Regions from separate parts of the Peribacillus sp. P4_D6 genome, predicted to be linked through region 3. Evidence: riboswitches for the same ligand, from Rfam matches in the RefSeq annotation. Region 3 holds a riboswitch; each other region holds the start of a gene.
What was found. Region 3 has a riboswitch for lysine ahead of AC1DVB_RS21545 (aspartate kinase). Riboswitches for the same ligand answer to the same signal wherever they lie in the genome.
Positions count from the first base shown of each region.

Region 1 (6,687 bases), on a different contig from region 3:
AGAAGTATAAATTTCATCCCATTTTTTCTTATCCCAGCTTCTAGTCCTCGTGCGTACTTGTTCGCCAATCCCCAGGGGATCAACATGTAGTTTTTGAAAATTCCTCAATAATTTTTCCGAGCGTTCCTTCACATCTTTGGACATTTTATCTTCTATAATTTTAATCATTTTAGGAGTTACTTCATCACCGGTATATTCTCGCAATAGTGCCTTTATCTCGAGATCGATCGTTATAGGAGTATCTGTCATCGGCTTTGAAATCTTATAAGACCTTTTTGTTTTTATATTGTTGACGGAAGCAAATTCTCTCCCTTCAATTTTTGTAGAGAACCCTTCCTTGCTTGTTGTATTTTCATATAGCATTTTGAAAATAACATTTTCACGGCTCGTAGTCTGATACACGTATTCCCCTTTACTATTAAACATGGCATTTCCTTTAATATAAACTTTCCCATCCAATGCTTTTACGATAGGTAAGAATGGGTCCATTCCTTCAGAGTAATGAGCATACAAAAAAAGATGGAGGTTAGTTCTAGGCAGCATACCCATTTTTATATTTTGCTCAATTGTATTAGATAAATAAATTCCTTTATCTATGTTGCCAAACTGGTGGCTTAACACATCCTTTGAACTTCCTTCGACAATGCCGAGTTTTAAAGTAGTTCCAATTGAAGGGTCTCTGATTAATGTATCGATTAGATAGAATATCCCTTGTTTCGCAAGCCTTTTTTCGTATAAGACCACCTCTAATTTCCCACTAAAGATGGGTCTTTCAGATTGCTGATTCATCTCATCTCGCACGTCTTTACTAAGTGATGATTTCGAACTATAGGTAATATTTTTAATGGTTTTATCAGGATAATAAAGAGGTGTTACAGCGATAGCTTCGAAATGAGTCTTATCGACATAATCATATCCGATGGCTGTTGCCAAATTTATTTCATCGAGAACTTTGCTATCCACCCCCATGCAGCCTGAGAGAACACTAATTAAAAGAAGTATCAGGGCCAATTTCGCGAATAAAATTCTCATTTTTTATCTTCCTTTTTATTTGACATGACAGTAGATAAACAAACCAGAAATAAAATATAAGGAATTTCCAAAATCAAACCTAAATTTGAAATGTAATCCACATATTGATTAATCATTCCCCTGCCTTTAATTAGATTTGTCATCACAACCAATAAAATTAATAGTAGAGCATAAATTGTTTTCTGCTTCATTTTAAAGTATTGTGAAATCCCCCTTGCCGAAACCCACATATAGAGACATACACTAGGTACTAAAACTAAGACCCATGTAGCGATTCCTATGTACTCAAACCGTTCAACGAAAGGCATTTGTACAATTCCCCAAAAGGACAAAGTTGCCCAAATATATCTACTGATTTGGTCTTCACTGTAAAACCCTATTGTCAGGATCGTTAGGCATAAATAAAGGAAAACAGAAGTAAGATTTCCTAGTTGCGCCCACTTTTGTGTACTTTTACGATGCTTAACTAATGGATAATACATCATTAAAGTGGAAACGCCTAAATAGCTATATGACATTTGCTTAGATGCAAGGGCCATGTCTTTAAGAGAATGATCCCAAATGGGTAATAGGTTGCGAAAATGTGTGAATTCCAGCGGGAAATAAAAAGTTAGAATTAAATAAGAAGGGATACTGATCCCTAAAAAGCAAATACCGGCGACCACTCTAAACCCACCTAAAACCACATAATAAATTAATAAAGCAAATATGGAGGTCACCATCCATGTGTTAATTTGGGGGAATACCCATGATTGAATGATTTCAAGATAGGATCTTAAAACAGAAATACCCACCATCAGCCAATACAGTATCCAGATGATATTTAGTAAACCGCCAAGCCACTTTCCAAAAAGTCGTTTCTGTATGCCTATTAAGTCCATATCGTGGCGATTTAATAGCTTGTACATCCCCCAAATACCCAATGAAAAGACTACACCACTTATAATGACCGCCATCCAAGCATCATGGCCAGCAGATTTAATAATTATCCTTTGAAATCCCAGGACCCCTACACCTATCTGAATTTTAACGATTAAAAAAAAGACTAGAAATGGTGAGATTTGATCACTTTTATCGTTCATGTAAGAAACCTCCACTCTCACTTAGTCTTTAGAATCTTCCTTGGGTTCTAACCGAACAGTGTCTTCCGTCTGAACCTCAATTGGACGTTTAGCCTGAAGAAAAAATGGTAAACGAATCAAGGCATCCCGCATATCATAAATCCTTGGCGGATATAATGGTTCAAGAAATGGCCTCCCTAAGGAACTTATCCTCAGTAAATGCACAAGCAAAAAACAAAAACTGATAGCTATACCAAACAATCCTAAAAAATAAGCCATGAGTAGGAGAGGAAATCGAATTAAGCGAATGGTATTACCCATTTGATAAACAGGTGTAGTAAAAGAACCAAGAGCCGACAATGCAACAAGAATTAATAATACATTACTCGTTAGCCCTGCTTCAACAGATGCCGTCCCAATTACAATACCACCTACGATACCTATTGTTTGACCTACTTTAGTCGGCAGTCTAGCTCCTGCCTCCCTGAGAAGTTCGATGGCTAATTCCAAGATTAATGCTTCTAAAATCGGTGGAAATGGAATTCCGCTACGAGAAATCACAAGCGTACTGACTAAATCCTTTGGGATCAACTCATAATGATAAGTGAGAACTGCGACATATATGGGGGTCATTAGGATGGAAAACAATACAGCAAAAAAACGAATAAGCCTAAAGAATGAGGCAATCGTCCAGTTGAGAAAATAATCTTCGAATGCCGCAAAGTATTCAAAGAATGTGGAGGGCCCAAGTAAGCCATGTGGAGCTCCATCCACCAAGATCACTACTTTGCCTTCTCCTAGTACCGCAGCCAATCGATCAGGTCGTTCCGTATCGATAAATTGAGGAAAAGGAGAATTTTTATTATCTTCAATCATTTGTGAAATATAGGAGCTATCAATTATTTGGTTAACCCTTAAATCAGATATGCGCTGTATGACGGTTTCTACATTCTCGCTATTTGCAATTCCTTCTATATGAAGCACAGCTACTCTTGTTTTGGATAACTTCCCAACAATAATTTCTTCAACAGCAAGTTCTGCAATTGGAAGCCGTTTTCGGATTAAATATAAATTCGTATCAAGTGATTCGACCAGTGCCTCTTTCGGACCGACAACACTGAACTCTACCTCTGGCAGTGTAACTTGCCTCGAAGTGTTATTTGCTGCTTTAACTAAAACTGCCTGATCAGATTGATTATTTAATGTTATGGCTATATAACCCATTAACAGCTGACTTTGTAGTTCAGCAGGATTTTTTGTAAAAACAAGCCCCTCTATTGGCAAGTTGTGTACAAGCTCCTCCAGAGTTGAAGAATTTGTATGTAAAAAAGGAAGGAGGTCTCTATGCATTATATCTTTATCAATTAATGTATCGAAAAAAGATACACAGTATATTTCATTTTCAAAATTGAGTGTAAAGCTTGTGAAGTCCTTGGACTTTTGCAGATGTTCGAGTACATCAGTGAAGTCTGTAGATTTGTGATTTTCTTGCTTTTTAAAGAATGAATATCTTTTCAATAGACTCCACTCCTTTGATTGTAAGATATGGATATTATTAACGAATGGTAGGATTTTATACGCACGAATACTTAGTTGAAATTACTGATTAAAATTAGCGGCCAACTGTAATTTTCAATAAATTTATTAGTGAGTTTTAATCGGATAAATGAAAAAGAATCATTAAAGGGAGTTAAAGGGAGTTGTATTGTCTACTGCTCCCTCGTCCATTGAATATTTATTCAGCCTATAACGAATAAAGATGAATCCACCCCAATACTCTAGCCATTTCCATAGATTTCCAGCATTCTTAAAAAACTTCATAATTAGGCTTGCAACAGAAGGGATTCCCTGTTATATTACAATCAATTAAATATTTTCTTACTTCAAATTTTTTTGAAGTGAGGATAGAGGAGCAAAGACCATTAGTACACATTTTGAGGAGAATGAGATCCTATGACTATTGTGGAAAGGGGAATTTGCCGAAGCGGAAAGAATCTCATGTTCTTGAAGCTGGTTCTGCTATTGAATAAATACAGGACTGTCATATAGGAAACTATATGGAGGGCTATCTTATGCGCGGAAACATTTTTTGGTAAATATTGTTTCTACTGCAGCAGCGAATCCTCGTTGTTGCTTTTTTGCGTTTACTCCTGAATGGCCCTAACCACCTCTGAATATTTTTAAAAACTATACAAAAGGGTGTGAAGTTATGAATTTTGGCCAAGTTTTAACCGCAATGGTTACCCCGTTCAATCATAATGAAGAGGTTGATTTTAATGCTACGAGAACTTTAGTAAACCATTTGATTGCTAATGGTTCTGATGGATTAGTAATAGCTGGTACAACTGGAGAGTCCCCTACCTTAACTCAAGAAGAGAAAATAGATTTATTCAAATTTGTTGTAGATGTTGTTGATGGAAGAGTTCCAGTCATAGCTGGAACCGGCTCAAATAACACGAGAGCTTCCATCAGCTTAACAAAGCAAGCAGAGGCAGCAGGAGTCGACGGAATCATGCTCGTCACCCCCTACTATAACAAGCCTTCTCAAGAAGGACTATTTCAGCACTTTAGCGCTATTGCCCATTCCACTTCATTACCGGTAATGCTTTATAATATTCCAGGTCGAAGTGTTGTAAACATGTCAGTGGAGACGATTGTCAGCCTCTCAAAAATCAACAATATCGTGGCAGTAAAAGAAGCAAGTGGTGACTTGGATGCCATGGCACAAATCATAAGCAAAACAACTAGTGATTTTACTTTGTACAGCGGCGATGATGGGTTGACATTACCGGTTTTAGCCATCGGTGGAACAGGCGTTGTTTCAGTTTCTTCACACATAATTGGTAATGAAATGCAAGAAATGATCAATAGCTTTAAAAATGGTGATGTCCTTGGCGCTGCCGCTGCACATCGTACACTTCTTCCAATCATGAAAGCATTATTTGCTGCACCAAGCCCGGGACCAGTAAAATCTGCATTAAATATGCGGGGGGTACATGTTGGAGGTGTCCGCTTACCATTGATCCCTTTAAACGATGAAGAAGAAAGAGCACTGCAAATAGTTCTACAGCCTAGTAACGCAGAAGCCATTTTATTAAATAAATAAAACTAATGATTCTGGAGAATTTTTAAAAAGCAGTGCATACTCGAAAGAAATGCACTGTTTTTTTATCCATGTACGACTCAGGAGAAAGAAATTATACTATATATAAAGAATCAATAAGGAGAGAGCCAATGGGGGGTACACACAAACCAAGCATTCTTGTATTTAGTCCTATTCAATCAGAGGTCGATGCTTATGCTGATCATATCCGAAATAGTGGGTTTATATCGGTAAAGACAGCGAAAACTTTGGAGGAAGCAGAAAAATATTTACCCGGCACTGAAGTTATTTTGGGATGGAATTTCCCGACGCAATTACTAAGTAAACCAGTTGCCTCATCTGTTCGCTGGTTTCAATCAATGGGAGCCGGGGTCAATGATTTGATTGCAGACAAATCGATACCTCAAAACATTACAATAACTCGAATTATTGACCAATTTGGTGCTTACATCTCTGAATATGTATTTTCGTTTCTCTTGGACATAGTGAAAGACGGTCCTCGGATGAGACAATCGCAATTGGAGCGGAGATGGGATCCTTTCATTTCTGAAACTCTAAAGGGGAAAACAATCGGGGTGGCTGGACTTGGATCGATTGGCGCTGAACTTGTACGTAAAGCCCGGGCATTTGATATGAATGTGCATGGGTTAAGCTTTAGGGGAAAACAAGCAACACTCGTGGATCTCCACTTTACTCCAGACCAATGGGGTGAATTTGTAACAGATCTGGATTATTTGGTCCTGACCCTTCCTTTAACGGATTCCACTTATCATATCATTAACCAGGACCTTCTTTTAGCGATGAAGTCCAACGCTTACCTTATCAACGTTGGCCGCGGAGCATTGATAGATGAAGGGGATTTACTTTCTGTCATGCGAGCAGGACATCTACAGGGAGCAGTCCTCGATGTATTTGAGACAGAACCGCTGCCAAAAGAACATGCCTTCTGGTCCATGCCCAATGTGTTTGTCACTTCCCACCTGTCAGGACCAAGTACGATTAACGAAGTGAGCAGCTTTTTCATAGAAAATTTAAAGCGATTTTCAAGTGAACAACCATTAAATGGAATGGTAGATCGGAACCGAGGGTATTAAACCCGTTTAGAATTGTTGTTATTTGCTTGCAATTAAATATTTATTGAAAAGGCCGCATTCTTCAACGGAGGAATGCGACCTACAAACTAAAAGTGAATAATTTGATTTTTTTCAAGGATTATTGAAAGTGGATTTTCATTTGTTTAGCTTTATCTCCCTCTTACAAATCAAAAACCCTCACAAGAGATAGGCTTTTTTCGATGGAATTACCGTGTGGCGATGTACCACCATCCATTTGTTATCTCCTCATGTATCGTTCCATAAGAAACTGGCGCACCCTTTATCAACAAGAGTTGGTGTATGTTCTCATTATATGTACTCGATGTCGAAATGAGTCGATAGTAAATCCATGCTTTGTAAATCCCATTCAAAGGTAAGTATGGCTGATTGTTTTGAT
Region 1 is NZ_JBFUIQ010000009.1:36,911-43,597, forward strand. It holds gene AC1DVB_RS05380 (Ger(x)C family spore germination protein) at 1-1,032, opposite strand, end outside; gene AC1DVB_RS05385 (GerAB/ArcD/ProY family transporter) at 1,029-2,114, opposite strand; gene AC1DVB_RS05390 (spore germination protein) at 2,136-3,611, opposite strand; lysine riboswitch at 3,991-4,169, shown strand; gene dapA (4-hydroxy-tetrahydrodipicolinate synthase) at 4,303-5,199, shown strand; gene AC1DVB_RS05400 (D-2-hydroxyacid dehydrogenase) at 5,328-6,290, shown strand; gene AC1DVB_RS05405 (carbon-nitrogen hydrolase family protein) at 6,600-6,687, opposite strand, start outside.
Region 1: another riboswitch for lysine. It lies ahead of dapA (4-hydroxy-tetrahydrodipicolinate synthase); the one in region 3 lies ahead of AC1DVB_RS21545 (aspartate kinase).

Region 2 (6,687 bases), on a different contig from region 3:
ACCTCATTTTAATAAAAGGCCGGACTTTGTGTCTGATAGTATCGCTAGGCGGCCTCCATATGTTGCCTGTAGGTATTCGGGAATGAACACTTCTTCTGTCGGACCTATTTTCATCACCTTCTTATTCAATAACATCGTCCAGTCGAAATATTCCTTCACGGTGGATAGGTCATGGTGCACAACCAGAACGGTTTTGCCTTTTTCCTTCAATTCCATCAGCAATTGTATGATCGCTTTCTCTGTTGCGGCATCCACCCCTACGAACGGTTCATCCATAAAATAAATATCCGCTTCCTGTGCCAGTGCCCGGGCCAGGAATATCCGTTGCTGCTGTCCGCCTGATAGCTGGCTGATCTGGCGGTTTGCGTATTCTGCCATCCCCACCTTCTCCAGGCACTCCATCCCCTTCTGCCTTTCGGACTTCCCTGGTCGCCTCAGCCATCCGAGATGACCATATCTGCCCATCATCACGACATCAAGTGCGTTGGTCGGAAAATCCCAATCCACTGACTCCCGCTGTGGTACATAGCCGATGCTCTTCCTCATCGATTTGTAAGTAGAGCCCTTGATCGTGATGTGCCCCGATATTTTCGGGATCAATTCGAGTATCCCCTTTATCAAAGTGGACTTCCCTGCTCCATTGGGGCCTATGATTCCGATTAAATTCCCCTCCGGCACCTCAAATGAGACATCTTCGACAACCGGCTTCTTATGATAAGCAATCGTTAAATTCTCGACCTTCAAAGCTGCTTGATTCATAGTTTCTCCCCCCTATTTCAAAGCACGGACGATGGTGTCCGTGTTATGACGGACCATTCCGATATACGTTCCTTCTTCCGTCCCTCTTTCACCCATGGCATCCGAGAACAATTCACCGCCGATTTCCACTTTGTGGCCCTGCTTACCTGCTCCTTGAATGACAGCCTCGATAGCCTTCCTCGGTACGCTTGACTCTATGAAAATCGCTTTTATTTTGTTCTCCACAAGATAGTTCCGCATATCCGTCACATCTTTCGATCCATATTCCGATAATGTATTGATCCCTTGGAGCCCTCTTACGTCCAGGCCATATGACTGCCCGTAGTACCCAAAAGCATCATGTGCCGTAACGAGCACCCGTTGGTCTTCTGGCACTTTATTGATTTCCTCATGGACATATTTATCAAGTTCCTCCAATTGCAGAACGTACTCCTCATAATTTTCACGATACTCCGCTTCATGGTCCGGGTCCTTGGCAATCAATTCTTTCTTAACTGCCTCCGCAGCAACGATCCAAAGCTTTACATCAAACCATACATGGGGATCATGCTCCTTTGCACCCACTTTGCGAAGTTGGTTCTCCTTGAAGTCTTCCGTTACGGCAATCGTCGGTTTATCCTTGCTCATCATTTCAAATATATCCGTCATTTTCCCTTCAAGATGCAATCCGTTATAAAAAATCATATCAGCCGAATCCAATGTCTTCACATCACCCTGCGTCGCTTTATATAGATGGGGGTCGACTCCCGGTCCCATTAAACTTGTGACCTCGACATGTTTACCGCCGATACTCTCAACCAAATCCCCAATCATTCCCGTTGTTGTAACGACATCCAGCTTGCCATTGCCATTATCGCTTTCGGCCGTATCATTCCCGCACCCCGTTAAAACCAGCAATGCAGCAATCACGCCTCCAATAGATTTAAGAAAACCCATCCATATTCCCTCCCTTTTTCATCTTTCCAAAATAGTTTGCCGTGCGCAAAATTAAGTGTAAATTTTTTTCATTGTCGCAAACGCTAAAAAGTTTCCTCTACACAACTTATTTTATACTATACACAAATATACAAAAAAAGTGCAACTATTTTTAAACATTTCAAAAAGGCGAATGACTTTTACACACAGCAAAAACTGTCAGGAGGCCCCACTAGGCAGCTTCCTGACAGTCAGTCATTCCGAATGATGAAATTATATTTATATTGTGGAGTTTTACTGGTGAACATAACTAGGGGGAGCTATTTCTGAACGACGTGAAATTTACGAATAAACGCGGTTTCCACGCGTAAAACCGCGAACTTCTTGACGGGCATTGCCACTCATTTCTCCTGTTTCAAGGAAATGGCCAAGTACGCAAATCCCAATTCGATTCCGCAAAGCAAAAACAGGGTGATTAAAGTTTGAAACATCATGTTTTCCTCCTCCTCTAAGACTTAGACCAATCTTAAAGGATGAAACCAATACCATAACAAGACCCTATTTGCAGAAATCAACAGCAGTCCCCACTGTTCCCTTGCCCTGAAATGGGTTTCATACTGTACAATATAAAAAAAGAAAAACGGTGATACCATGACAAATATTAAAGAAATAGCTCAATGTGCTGGTGTATCTGTCTCAACAGTGTCTCGTGTATTGAATGATCATCCATATGTAAGCCCCGATAAAAGAAAGAGCGTCCTAGAAGCGATCAATCGTTTGAATTATACGAGAAACATCAACGCCATCCATCTTTCAAAAGGGAAAACCAATCTTATCGGCGTCATCATCCCCTTCAACAATCACCCATATTACGGGGCAATCGTTAACGGAATCATAAAACAGGCAAATGCAATTGGCTGTCATATCGTCATCTTTCAAACAAATTATGACAGGGAGAAAGAGATCCAGGCTTTTAATATGCTGCAAATGAAGCAGCTCGATGGCATTATCGTTTGTTCAAGGATTTCGGAAATGAAAATCCTCTTGGATTATCAAAAATACGGACCGATTATTTTATGTGAAGATACCGCCCAGGCTGAATTCTCATCCATCAGCATTGATCATTATGCAGCTTTCTCCTGTGCCCTTGAGTACGTGATTGCTAAAGGATATAAGAAAATCGGATACAGCCTCGGCCGTAAAAAGAGCAGAAACAGTTCCCATCGTACAAAGGCCTTTAACGATATCATGAGTAAACATCAACTGATAAACAATAAAGAATGGCTGTTTGAAGGCAGTTATCACATTAAGGACGGTGAACAATTGTTTCAGGAATGGAATTCGATGATGGATAAACCTGAAGCCATCATCATCACGAATGATGACACGGCGGCGGGCTTCATTCTTACCGCTAAGAAATTGGGTATAAGGGTACCGGAAGATGTGGCCATTCTCGGCTTCAATAATGATAGCCTTGGCGAAATGCTCGACATCACGACCATTTCCTTACCGCTGGAATGGATCGGGAAAATGGCAGTGGATCTCTTTGAGAATCCTGAAGAGGTCAAACATGTAAAACTGGACTATGCCCTAATAAAAAGGAAAACCGTTTAGTTATCAGGATGTGCTATATTTTAGTGCATCGTCACTTGATTCTTCTTACTGCCATCATTCATTAACTAGGAAAAAATAACCACATGAAATAATCATTGCGATATCCCAGAAGTTATTTTATAATTTTGATATAGTAAAGTTTACTCAATTACTAGCAATCTATTAGCGATTGCATGAATTTCATGAGTAAAATCGTCAGACGTCACCTACAAACTGACGCCAACGATTTTAGAAAATTGAATACTTCCTCATTTACCGATGAGTTAGAGGCTGCAGCTTATAAAAGTAAAACGGACGAGATTCTGGAAAATTAAAGACTCCGTTTGAAAGGATAAGTTGCCGAAGTTAGGGTATATTCCATGTATATTCTTGCTGGCGGTGTTACCGAATAGGAACACCACTGTCACGTTTTTTCAAAAAAGCGTGGGGAGCTATCTTCGGAAGGATAAACGGGTTTATTATAAACAGCCGTCGATCTTTTTCGACTGCTGTTTTTTTATTTTTCGTTCCCTTCCAATAAAAAGGAGTGTAACATCAATTGTCAAATTCACAATCACCTTCAAGCCCTACTGAATTGAAAAGGAGCCTGAAAGCGCGTCATTTAATGATGATTTCATTAGGTGGAACAATTGGAACAGGTTTATTTTTAGCAAGTGGCGGTGCCATTCATTCAGCCGGTCCCGGCGGTGCCTTGGTGGCATACGCGGTCATCGGCATCATGGTTTATTACTTAATGACAAGTCTTGCAGAAATGGCGGCGTTCATGCCAGTGGCCGGTTCGTTCCGTGTCTATGCATCCAAATTCGTCGATCCGTCCTTCGGTTTTGCGATTGGTTGGAACTACTGGTATAACTGGGCAATCACCATTGCCGCTGAATTGGCAGCCGTTGTCTTAATTATGAAGTTCTGGTTCCCGGATAGCCCTTCAATCATCTGGAGTGCCATTGCGTTAATCATTATGTTTCTTATCAATTACATGTCCGTTAAAGGTTTCGGTGAAACAGAATTCTGGTTTGCCATGATCAAGGTCGTGACAGTCGTCATTTTCTTGATTACGGGTGTTCTGATCATTCTTGGAATCATGGGTGGGAAAGACCCAATTGGTTTTTCCAATTTCACAATGGGCGAAGGTCCCTTTAACGGAGGGTTCTTCACGATTCTAGGTGTATTCATGGCTGCCGGCTTTTCATTCCAAGGTACGGAATTGCTTGGAGTGACTGCTGGTGAAAGTGAGGATCCAGAAAAAAATATCCCAAAAGCGATCAGATCCGTTTTCTGGCGTATCATCTTATTCTATATCTTAGCCATTTTTGTAATTGGCATGATCATCCCGTTCACCGATTCACGTTTACTGAGTGAAGATGTTGCCGTAAGTCCATTCACGCTTGTATTTGAACGGGCCGGCCTTGCATTTGCTGCATCCATCATGAACGCGATCATTTTATCATCCGTACTCTCTGCCGGTAACTCTGGCATGTATGCTTCAACCCGTATGTTATGGGACTTGGCACGTGATGGGAAAGCACCGAAATTCCTAGGCAAGTTAGATAAAAGAGGAGTGCCCGTGAATGCACTTATCGTGACTTCCTTAGTTGGCTGCGTTGCATTCTTAGCTTCATTTTTCGGGGATGGCGTCGTTTATATCTGGTTATTGAACGCTTCAGGCATGGCAGGATTCGTCACTTGGGTAGGGATTGCGATTGCCCATTATCGGTTCCGCAAAGCTTACGCAGCTCAAGGACTTGATATGAATGCCTTACCATTCCGGGCAAAAGGCTTCCCATTCGGGCCTATATTCGCGCTTGTCCTTTGTATTATCATTATCATCGGACAAGGCTATCAGGCTTTCAGCAGCGATGGGATCGACTGGAATTCAATGTTCGTTTCCTACATTGGCTTGATTCTATTTTTCGTCCTATGGTTCGGCTATAAAATTAAGCATAAAACGAAAATCATTCCGCTAGAGGAATGTGACCTTAAATCAAAATAATACGCAAAGGACCTGTTCTTCCCTAACCGGAGAAGGACAGGTCCTTTTTTCATTTCAAATGATAAACACGGCATTCATATGGTTGCAGGGGTTTGCTGGAGATTCCTTCTTCCTCCTGACCATAATTGCCGATCAGCTTTGTGGCAGAATATGCATGCAGCTCTTCAGGCAAAGTATAAGAGGCCTGCTCTTCTTTAAAGTTGCATAGCACCAATAACTTCTCTTCCTCAAACGATCTCGTGTAGGCAAATATTCGTTCATCATCCGGCAACAGCAGTTCAAAACGGCCATAAACGACGATATCATGTTCCTTGCGCAGTTGGATAAGCTTTTTATAAAAATGAAAAATGGAATTCGGATCATTATAAGCCTTTTCTGCATTAATCTCGGGAAAATTGGGATTAACCTTAATCCAAGGGGTCCCGTTCGTGAATCCTGCGTTCCGGGAGTCATTCCACTGAATCGGTGTCCTCGCATTATCCCGGCTGCGGGCGTGGATGGCGGACATCATCCGCTCTTTTGACCAGCCATGTGAATGGACGAGTTCGTCATATGAATTCAATGTTTCGATATCCCTGTATTCATCGATGCTTTCAAATGCAACATTGGTCATGCCCAGCTCTTCCCCTTGATATATATAAGGTGTACCTTGCAGCATATGAAGACAAGCGGCAAGCATCTTTGCGCTTTCAATACGATACTTTCCATCATTACCAAACCTCGAGACAACCCGGGGCTGATCATGGTTGTTCCAGTATAAACTGTTCCAGCCATCCCTCTCCAAACCAGTCTGCCACTTGGAGAGGATTCGCTTTAAATCGGTTAGCTTCCATTTATCGTTACTCCATTTCCCTTCTGGTCCCCTCCCCAAATCCATATGTTCGAATTGAAAGACCATATGTAGCTCACCACGATCTTTACCTGTGAACAATTGCGCTTCCTCCGGTGTGACGCCTGGCATCTCCCCAACCGTAATCACGTCATGTCCAGAAAGGGCCCGTTGATTGATTTCCTGCAAAAACTCATGTATGCGCGGGCCATTCAGGAAAAAGGGGCTTCCATCACCATACTGCTTTTCATGCTGAATGGCTCCATCTGAATAGCTTTGATCTTTTGAAAGGAAGTTGATGACATCCATCCGGAAGCCATCGACACCCTTATCCAGCCACCAAGTCATGATGCTATAGATTTCTTCACGGAGCTTAGGATTCTCCCAGTTTAAATCCGGTTGTTTCCTGCTGAATAAATGTAAATAATATTCATCGGTTGCTTCATCATATTCCCATGCTGAACCTTTAAAAATGGACTCCCAATTATTTGGCTCTTTTCCATTCCTGCCAGGTTTCCAAATATAATAATCGCGTTTCGGATTATCTCTTGAGGATCGGGATTCCTCGAACCACGGATGT
Region 2 is NZ_JBFUIQ010000001.1:17,432-24,118, forward strand. It holds gene AC1DVB_RS00100 (metal ABC transporter ATP-binding protein) at 4-759, opposite strand; gene AC1DVB_RS00105 (metal ABC transporter solute-binding protein, Zn/Mn family) at 772-1,695, opposite strand; gene AC1DVB_RS00110 (LacI family DNA-binding transcriptional regulator) at 2,326-3,288, shown strand; lysine riboswitch at 3,545-3,730, shown strand; gene AC1DVB_RS00115 (amino acid permease) at 3,827-5,278, shown strand; gene AC1DVB_RS00120 (glycoside hydrolase family 13 protein) at 5,328-6,687, opposite strand, start outside.
Region 2: another riboswitch for lysine. It lies ahead of AC1DVB_RS00115 (amino acid permease); the one in region 3 lies ahead of AC1DVB_RS21545 (aspartate kinase).

Region 3 (6,687 bases):
ATACAGATGAGGGGCAAGACATTCGGCATAAGCCGATACATGTCTTGCCCCTTGTTTGCGCTAATGGGGAGGGTTTTTGGCCTGCATAGTTACTTTTTTTTTGGACATCCTACCACTGAAGCAAAATATTAGCATCGATTTGAGCAACAGTGGTATACTGTTTTTAGTTATTTGAGTAAATTTGAGGAGGAAATATATATGGCTATTGTAAATGCAACTGACCAAACTTTCACAACAGATACTAGCGAAGGTGTCGTTCTTGTAGACTTTTGGGCTCCATGGTGTGGACCTTGTAAAATGATCGCTCCTGTTCTTCAAGAGCTTGATACTGAAATTGGCGATACAGCAAAAATCGTAAAAGTGGATGTAGATGAAAACCAAGAAACAGCTGGGAAATTCGGTGTGATGAGCATCCCGACATTAATCGTCCTTAAAGACGGTGAAGTGGTCGATAAGGTTGTTGGTTTCCAACCTAAAGAAGCACTTGCTGAACTTATTGCAAAACACGCGTAATAGTAAGATAGCTAAAAAAAGCTTCAAGTCTGCGGACTTGAAGCTTTTTTCGCTATCTTGATATATAATGATTGTAAAAAAGGGAGAACAGGAGGCTGAATGCATGAATCAACAAATAAAGAATAAACTTGCCCTTCTTCCCGATCAACCTGGTTGTTATTTAATGAAAGATCGTCAGGGAACGATCATATATGTAGGCAAAGCGAAAGTGTTGAAAAATCGTGTCCGTTCTTATTTTACGGGATCTCACGATGGTAAAACATTTCGACTCGTGAACGAGATTGAGGATTTCGAATACATTGTCACCTCTTCCAATATCGAGGCTCTTATTTTAGAGTTGAACTTAATCAAAAAACATGACCCAAAATATAATGTCATGCTAAAGGATGATAAGACGTATCCTTTCATCAAGCTGACTGCGGAACGCCACCCGCGTCTAATCATTACGCGAAAAGTCAAAAAAGACAAAGGGAAATATTTCGGTCCTTATCCGAATGCATTTGCAGCTAACGAAACGAAAAAATTGCTCGACCGCATCTATCCCCTAAGAAAATGCAATACGTTACCGGATCGCGTTTGTCTCTACTATCACCTTGGTCAGTGCCTGGCCCCATGTGTATATGATGTAGAGGAACAGGAATATAAAAAAATGGTCGATGATATCAACCGGTTCTTGAACGGCGGGCATACTGAAATAAAAAAAGAACTGACTGAAAAAATGCTGGAGGCATCGGAAGAACTCGATTTCGAGAGGGCCAAGGAGTTCCGTGACAAGATTGCCCATATCGATATTACGATGGAGAAGCAGAAAATGATGACGACCGATTTCATCGACAGGGATGTATTTGGCTTTGCCTATGATAAAGGCTGGATGTGCGTTCAGGTATTTTTTGTCCGGCAGGGTAAATTGATAGAAAGGGATGTTTCGCTTTTTCCGGTCTACGATGAACCCGAACAGGAACTTCTTACATTCCTCGGTCAGTTTTACGAGATTACGAACCACTTTAAACCAAAGGAAATCTTGCTGCCTGAATCTGTGGATGCCGAAATGGCCGAAGGGCTGCTTGGTGTCAAAACGATTCACCCGAAACGGGGAGCGAAAAAAGACATGCTTAAATTGGCGAATAAAAATGCCTCCATCGCCCTTCAGGAAAAATTCTCTTTGATTGAGAGGGATGAAGAAAGAACGATCAATGCGGTGGAAAACCTCGGGAAACAACTGGGTATCTACACCCCGCATCGAATTGAAGCTTTCGATAACTCCAATATTCAGGGAAGTGACCCCGTTTCCGCTTTAGTCGTATTCATTGATGGGAAGCCGGAAAAAAGAGAGTACCGAAAATATAAGATCAAGACGGTCCAGGGACCTGATGATTATGAATCGATGCGTGAAGTGGTCAGAAGAAGGTATTCACGAGTATTGAAAGAAGGGCTGCCGCTTCCGGACTTGATCATCATTGATGGAGGAAAGGGACATGTCGAAGCGGTACGGGATATTCTGGAAAATGAATTAGGCTTGGATATTCCACTTTCAGGCCTCATTAAGGATGAAAAGCATAGGACCTCGCAATTGATGATCGGAAATCCGCTTGAACTTGTACCTCTTGATTCAAGGAGCCAGGAATTTTACCTATTGCAAAGAATTCAGGATGAAGTGCATCGGTTCGCGATTACGTTTCATCGCCAGCTGCGCGGGAAAAATGCGGTTCACTCCCAGCTTGATGATATTCCAGGAGTCGGGGAAAAGCGAAGGAAGCAATTATTAAGGCATTTTGGATCATTGAAGAAAATCAAAGAGGCGACGGCCGAGGAAATCATGGAAGCTGGCATGCCAAAAGGGGTAGCCGAGGGAATCGTTAGAAAATTACAAGAATAATCTTGCTACCGATAAATCTCTATGCTATGATTAAAAGGAATTTTTAACTAGACAACTTAAAAGTGCTGATAGAGGTGCGGAATTCAAGAGTAAAAACCTGGAGAAGTATGAGCTTCCATGAAAGGTTTTGAAAGGGGACGCCGCCGAAGGAAGACAAGACTCATACCTTGTCCTCCTGGTCCGACATTTAAGAAATGGCGGATTGTCAGGGTTTATACCCTGGAGAGCTATCTCACTGTGATTACAGTATTAAGATATGTGACCACAGCAATGAGATATTTCTCATTGCTTTTTTTATTGCCTAAAAAGTAGAGAGGGTGCATGAGGATGGCATTAATCGTTCAAAAATTCGGCGGAACATCCGTCGGTAGCGTAGAAAAAATCAAAAATGTTGCCAATCGGGTAATTGAGGAAGCGAAGAAAGGAAATGAGGTTGTCGTCGTTGTTTCAGCTATGGGGAAAACAACGGACCAATTGGTTTCCATGGCGCGTGATATTTCCGGATCCCCAAGCAAGAGGGAAATGGATATGCTATTGACGACTGGGGAACAGGTAACGATTTCCCTGTTAACGATGGCATTGATTGAAGAAGGACATGAAGCTATTTCGTATACCGGCTGGCAGGCTGGCATGCAAACGGAATCCGTTCATGGGAATGCCCGGATTTTAAACATCGATGCCACGAGGATCCAAGCCCAGCTTCAGGAAAAGAAAATAGTGGTCGTAGCCGGTTTCCAGGGTAACGATGCAAATGGGGAAATCACTACCTTAGGGCGAGGCGGTTCCGATACGACGGCAGTTGCCATCGCAGCAGCGCTTAATGCGGATAGATGCGATATTTATACAGATGTAACGGGTGTTTTCACAACGGACCCACGCTACATAAAAGGCGCGCGAAAACTCCAATCCATTTCTTACGATGAAATGCTGGAACTTGCCAACCTGGGGGCGGGCGTCCTTCACCCAAGGGCTGTCGAATATGCAAAAAATTATCAAATTCCGCTTGAAGTCCGTTCAAGCATGGAGAGAGAATCAGGTACGATCATAGAGGAGGAAGCAACTATGGAAGAAAACTTAATTGTACGCGGCATTGCTTTTGAAGACAGTATTACGAGGGTCACAATATATGGTTTGCCCCAATCACTTGGTGCATTATCCACGATCTTCACGACGCTTGCGAAAAACCGGATCAATGTGGACATCATCATTCAAAGCATGACTGCCGAGGATACGACGAATCTATCTTTTTCCACAAAAAGTGAAGATACGGAAGCGGCCTTGATCGTGCTGGAAAATAATAAAGAACAATTGGGATTCGACCGGGTCGAAACGGAGAGCGGATTGGCCAAAGTGTCCATCGTCGGTTCTGGTATGGTATCCAATCCGGGAGTGGCTGCCGAAATGTTTGAAGTGATGGCCAATACAGGCATCCAGGTGAAAATGGTCAGCACATCGGAAATTAAAGTTTCGACCGTCGTCAATGAAAAGGAAATGGTGAAGGCGGTTGAATCCCTTCATGAAGCATTTAAACTTGGTCAGCATGCAAATGTGCTAGCTTAAGTGTCAGGAGTCCAATAAAAAACAGACTTCCGGTAAAAAGGGTAAGTCTGTTTTCAGGGCTCATTAGATTGGATCTCTGGGATCCCATTGGATGGTGAATATCACTTTTTTTGCGCGGCGTTTGATTTCTTCCGTTGATTCGCTGAGGAATTTTTTTTGCAGTGAAAACTGCTCGGCAAGGAAACCGGCTTCAAGCTGGAAGTGACAATCAGGGTGTAAATCCAAGCGGCGGCTGATTATTTCACCCGTGAGGGATAATTCCATCTGGTGTTTCGTATACTTCAAGATTTCCAGATTGCCCCATCCAGCGCTTTGGAAAAATTCAATCACTTCCTGATCGCCATTCAATGGGAATTTTCTTGCTAATTGTTTACCTGCCCAATAGAGGATTTGATTAGAGTCTTTTCCGAGAATATCGTTCAATAGAACTTCTCTGATTAATTCGTACCCGAAAGCTGGAACTTTGAATTCTTCAGTTTGAATTTCTTCCGTTTGAATCTCTTCTTCTATCGCAGCAGCAATATTTTTTTTCATAGTTTATCGCCTCTTTCTGTAAATCTATTATAAACGTATTTCTTTTGCAAATTATACTGTTTTTTATTTATTTAAATAGCAATTGGAAAAAAATGAGAAATTATACCGAGATATTAATAGTTAAATTAGAAATTTATTCAAAATATCATCTTGACAAACAAAAAATACCCAATATAATCCAATAAAATCTATTCTGAAAAAGAGATTTCTTGTATCCGTTTTCTTGACGCACATAGAAGTCAGGAGTAAAATGGACATGTCACATAATTGTAAAGGAAGTATAGAGGAGTTTTTTGACTCTATACTGTATTTTCACGCGGAGATAAAAGGTAGCCACCAGTTTATCTTTGCATGATTTTTCACAAATTAAGGGGGGGCACTTAGTGGCAAAAAATCGTGAGTTTGGGAATCGCAGGCTTCATTCACTTCTAGGAGTAATTCCAATTGGTCTATTCCTAATTTTTCATTTATCTGTAAACTTTATGGCAACAAAAGGAGAAGAGACTTTTAATGGGGCAGTTCATTTAATTGAGTTTACGCCCGTGAAGATTTTGGTAGAATGGGTCGTCATCTATCTACCGCTCATTTTCCATGCTGTGTACGGAATCTATATTGCCTTTACAGCAAAAAACAATTTAGGCAGATTTAGTTTCTTCCGTAACTGGATGTTCATGCTACAACGCCTAACTGGAATCATAACGTTGATTTTCCTTGTTTGGCATATATGGGCAACTAGAATCCAAGCAGCTATGGGTGCTGAAGTTAACTTTGACATGATGGCAGAGATTTTCTCTAATCCATTCATGATTGTGTTCTATATTGTTGGTATTATCTCGGCAATCTTCCACTTTGCTAATGGATTATGGTCATTTGCTGTGAGCTGGGGTCTTACAGTTTCACCAAGATCGCAAAGAATCATGACTTACTTTACATTGATCGTTTTCGTTCTTCTTTCTTATATCGGAATCAGCGCAATTTTCGCATTCGTATAAGAAGATAGAGTTCATTTATAAGAATTAGGAAAAACATAGCTTGGCTAATGGAAATAAGGGAGTGACAGAATTGGGTAAAGGTAAAATAGTTATCGTTGGTGGAGGTCTAGCTGGATTAATGGCTACGATCAAAGCAGCAGAGCTGGGACAACAGGTTGATTTATTTTCTTTAGTGCCTGTTAAACGCTCTCACTCAGTTTGTGCCCAAGGCGGAATCAACGGGGCAGTAAATACAAAAGGTGAAGGGGATTCTCCATATATCCACTTCGACGATACAGTTTATGGCGGAGATTTCTTGGCTAACCAACCGCCGGTTAAAGCGATGTGCGAAGCAGCACCATCCATCATTCATATGTTTGACCGTATGGGTGTTATGTTCAACCGTACTCCGGAAGGTCTTCTTGATTTCCGTCGTTTCGGTGGTACTCAACATAGCCGTACAGCATTCGCTGGTGCAACAACTGGTCAGCAATTACTTTACGCATTGGACGAGCAGGTTCGCCGTTATGAAGTTGAAGGCCTTGTAACGAAATATGAAGGCTGGGAATTCCTTGGAGCTGTTATCGATGATGAGCAAACAGCACGCGGTATCGTAGCACAAAACCTGACTTCAATGGAAATCAAATCATTCCCTGGAGACGCAGTCATCATGGCGAGCGGCGGCCCTGGAATCATTTTCGGTAAATCAACGAACTCAATGATCAATACAGGTTCAGCAGCTTCCATCGTTTATCAGCAAGGTGTTAATTATGCTAATGGTGAGTTCATTCAAATTCACCCGACAGCAATCCCTGGCGATGACAAACTTCGTCTAATGAGTGAATCCGCTCGTGGTGAAGGTGGACGTATCTGGACATATAAAGACGGGAAACCTTGGTATTTCCTTGAAGAAAAATACCCTGCTTATGGTAATCTGGTACCTCGTGATATCGCGACTCGTGAAATCTTCGACGTATGTATGAACATGAAGCTTGGCATTAATGGTGAAAACATGGTTTACCTGGATCTATCACATAAAGATCCTAAATTACTTGATATTAAACTTGGCGGAATCATTGAAATCTACGAGAAATTCATGGGTGAAGATCCTCGTAAAGTTCCAATGAAAATTTTCCCTGCCGTTCACTATTCTATGGGCGGACTTTGGGTTGATTATGACCAAATGACTAACATCAAAGGTTTATTCGCTGCAGGTGAGTGTGATTATTCACA
Region 3 is NZ_JBFUIQ010000112.1:287-6,973, forward strand. It holds gene trxA (thioredoxin) at 193-513, shown strand; gene uvrC (excinuclease ABC subunit UvrC) at 617-2,389, shown strand; lysine riboswitch at 2,451-2,627, shown strand; gene AC1DVB_RS21545 (aspartate kinase) at 2,717-3,949, shown strand; gene AC1DVB_RS21550 (YslB family protein) at 4,013-4,483, opposite strand; gene AC1DVB_RS21555 (succinate dehydrogenase cytochrome b558 subunit) at 4,867-5,475, shown strand; gene sdhA (succinate dehydrogenase flavoprotein subunit) at 5,546-6,687, shown strand, end outside.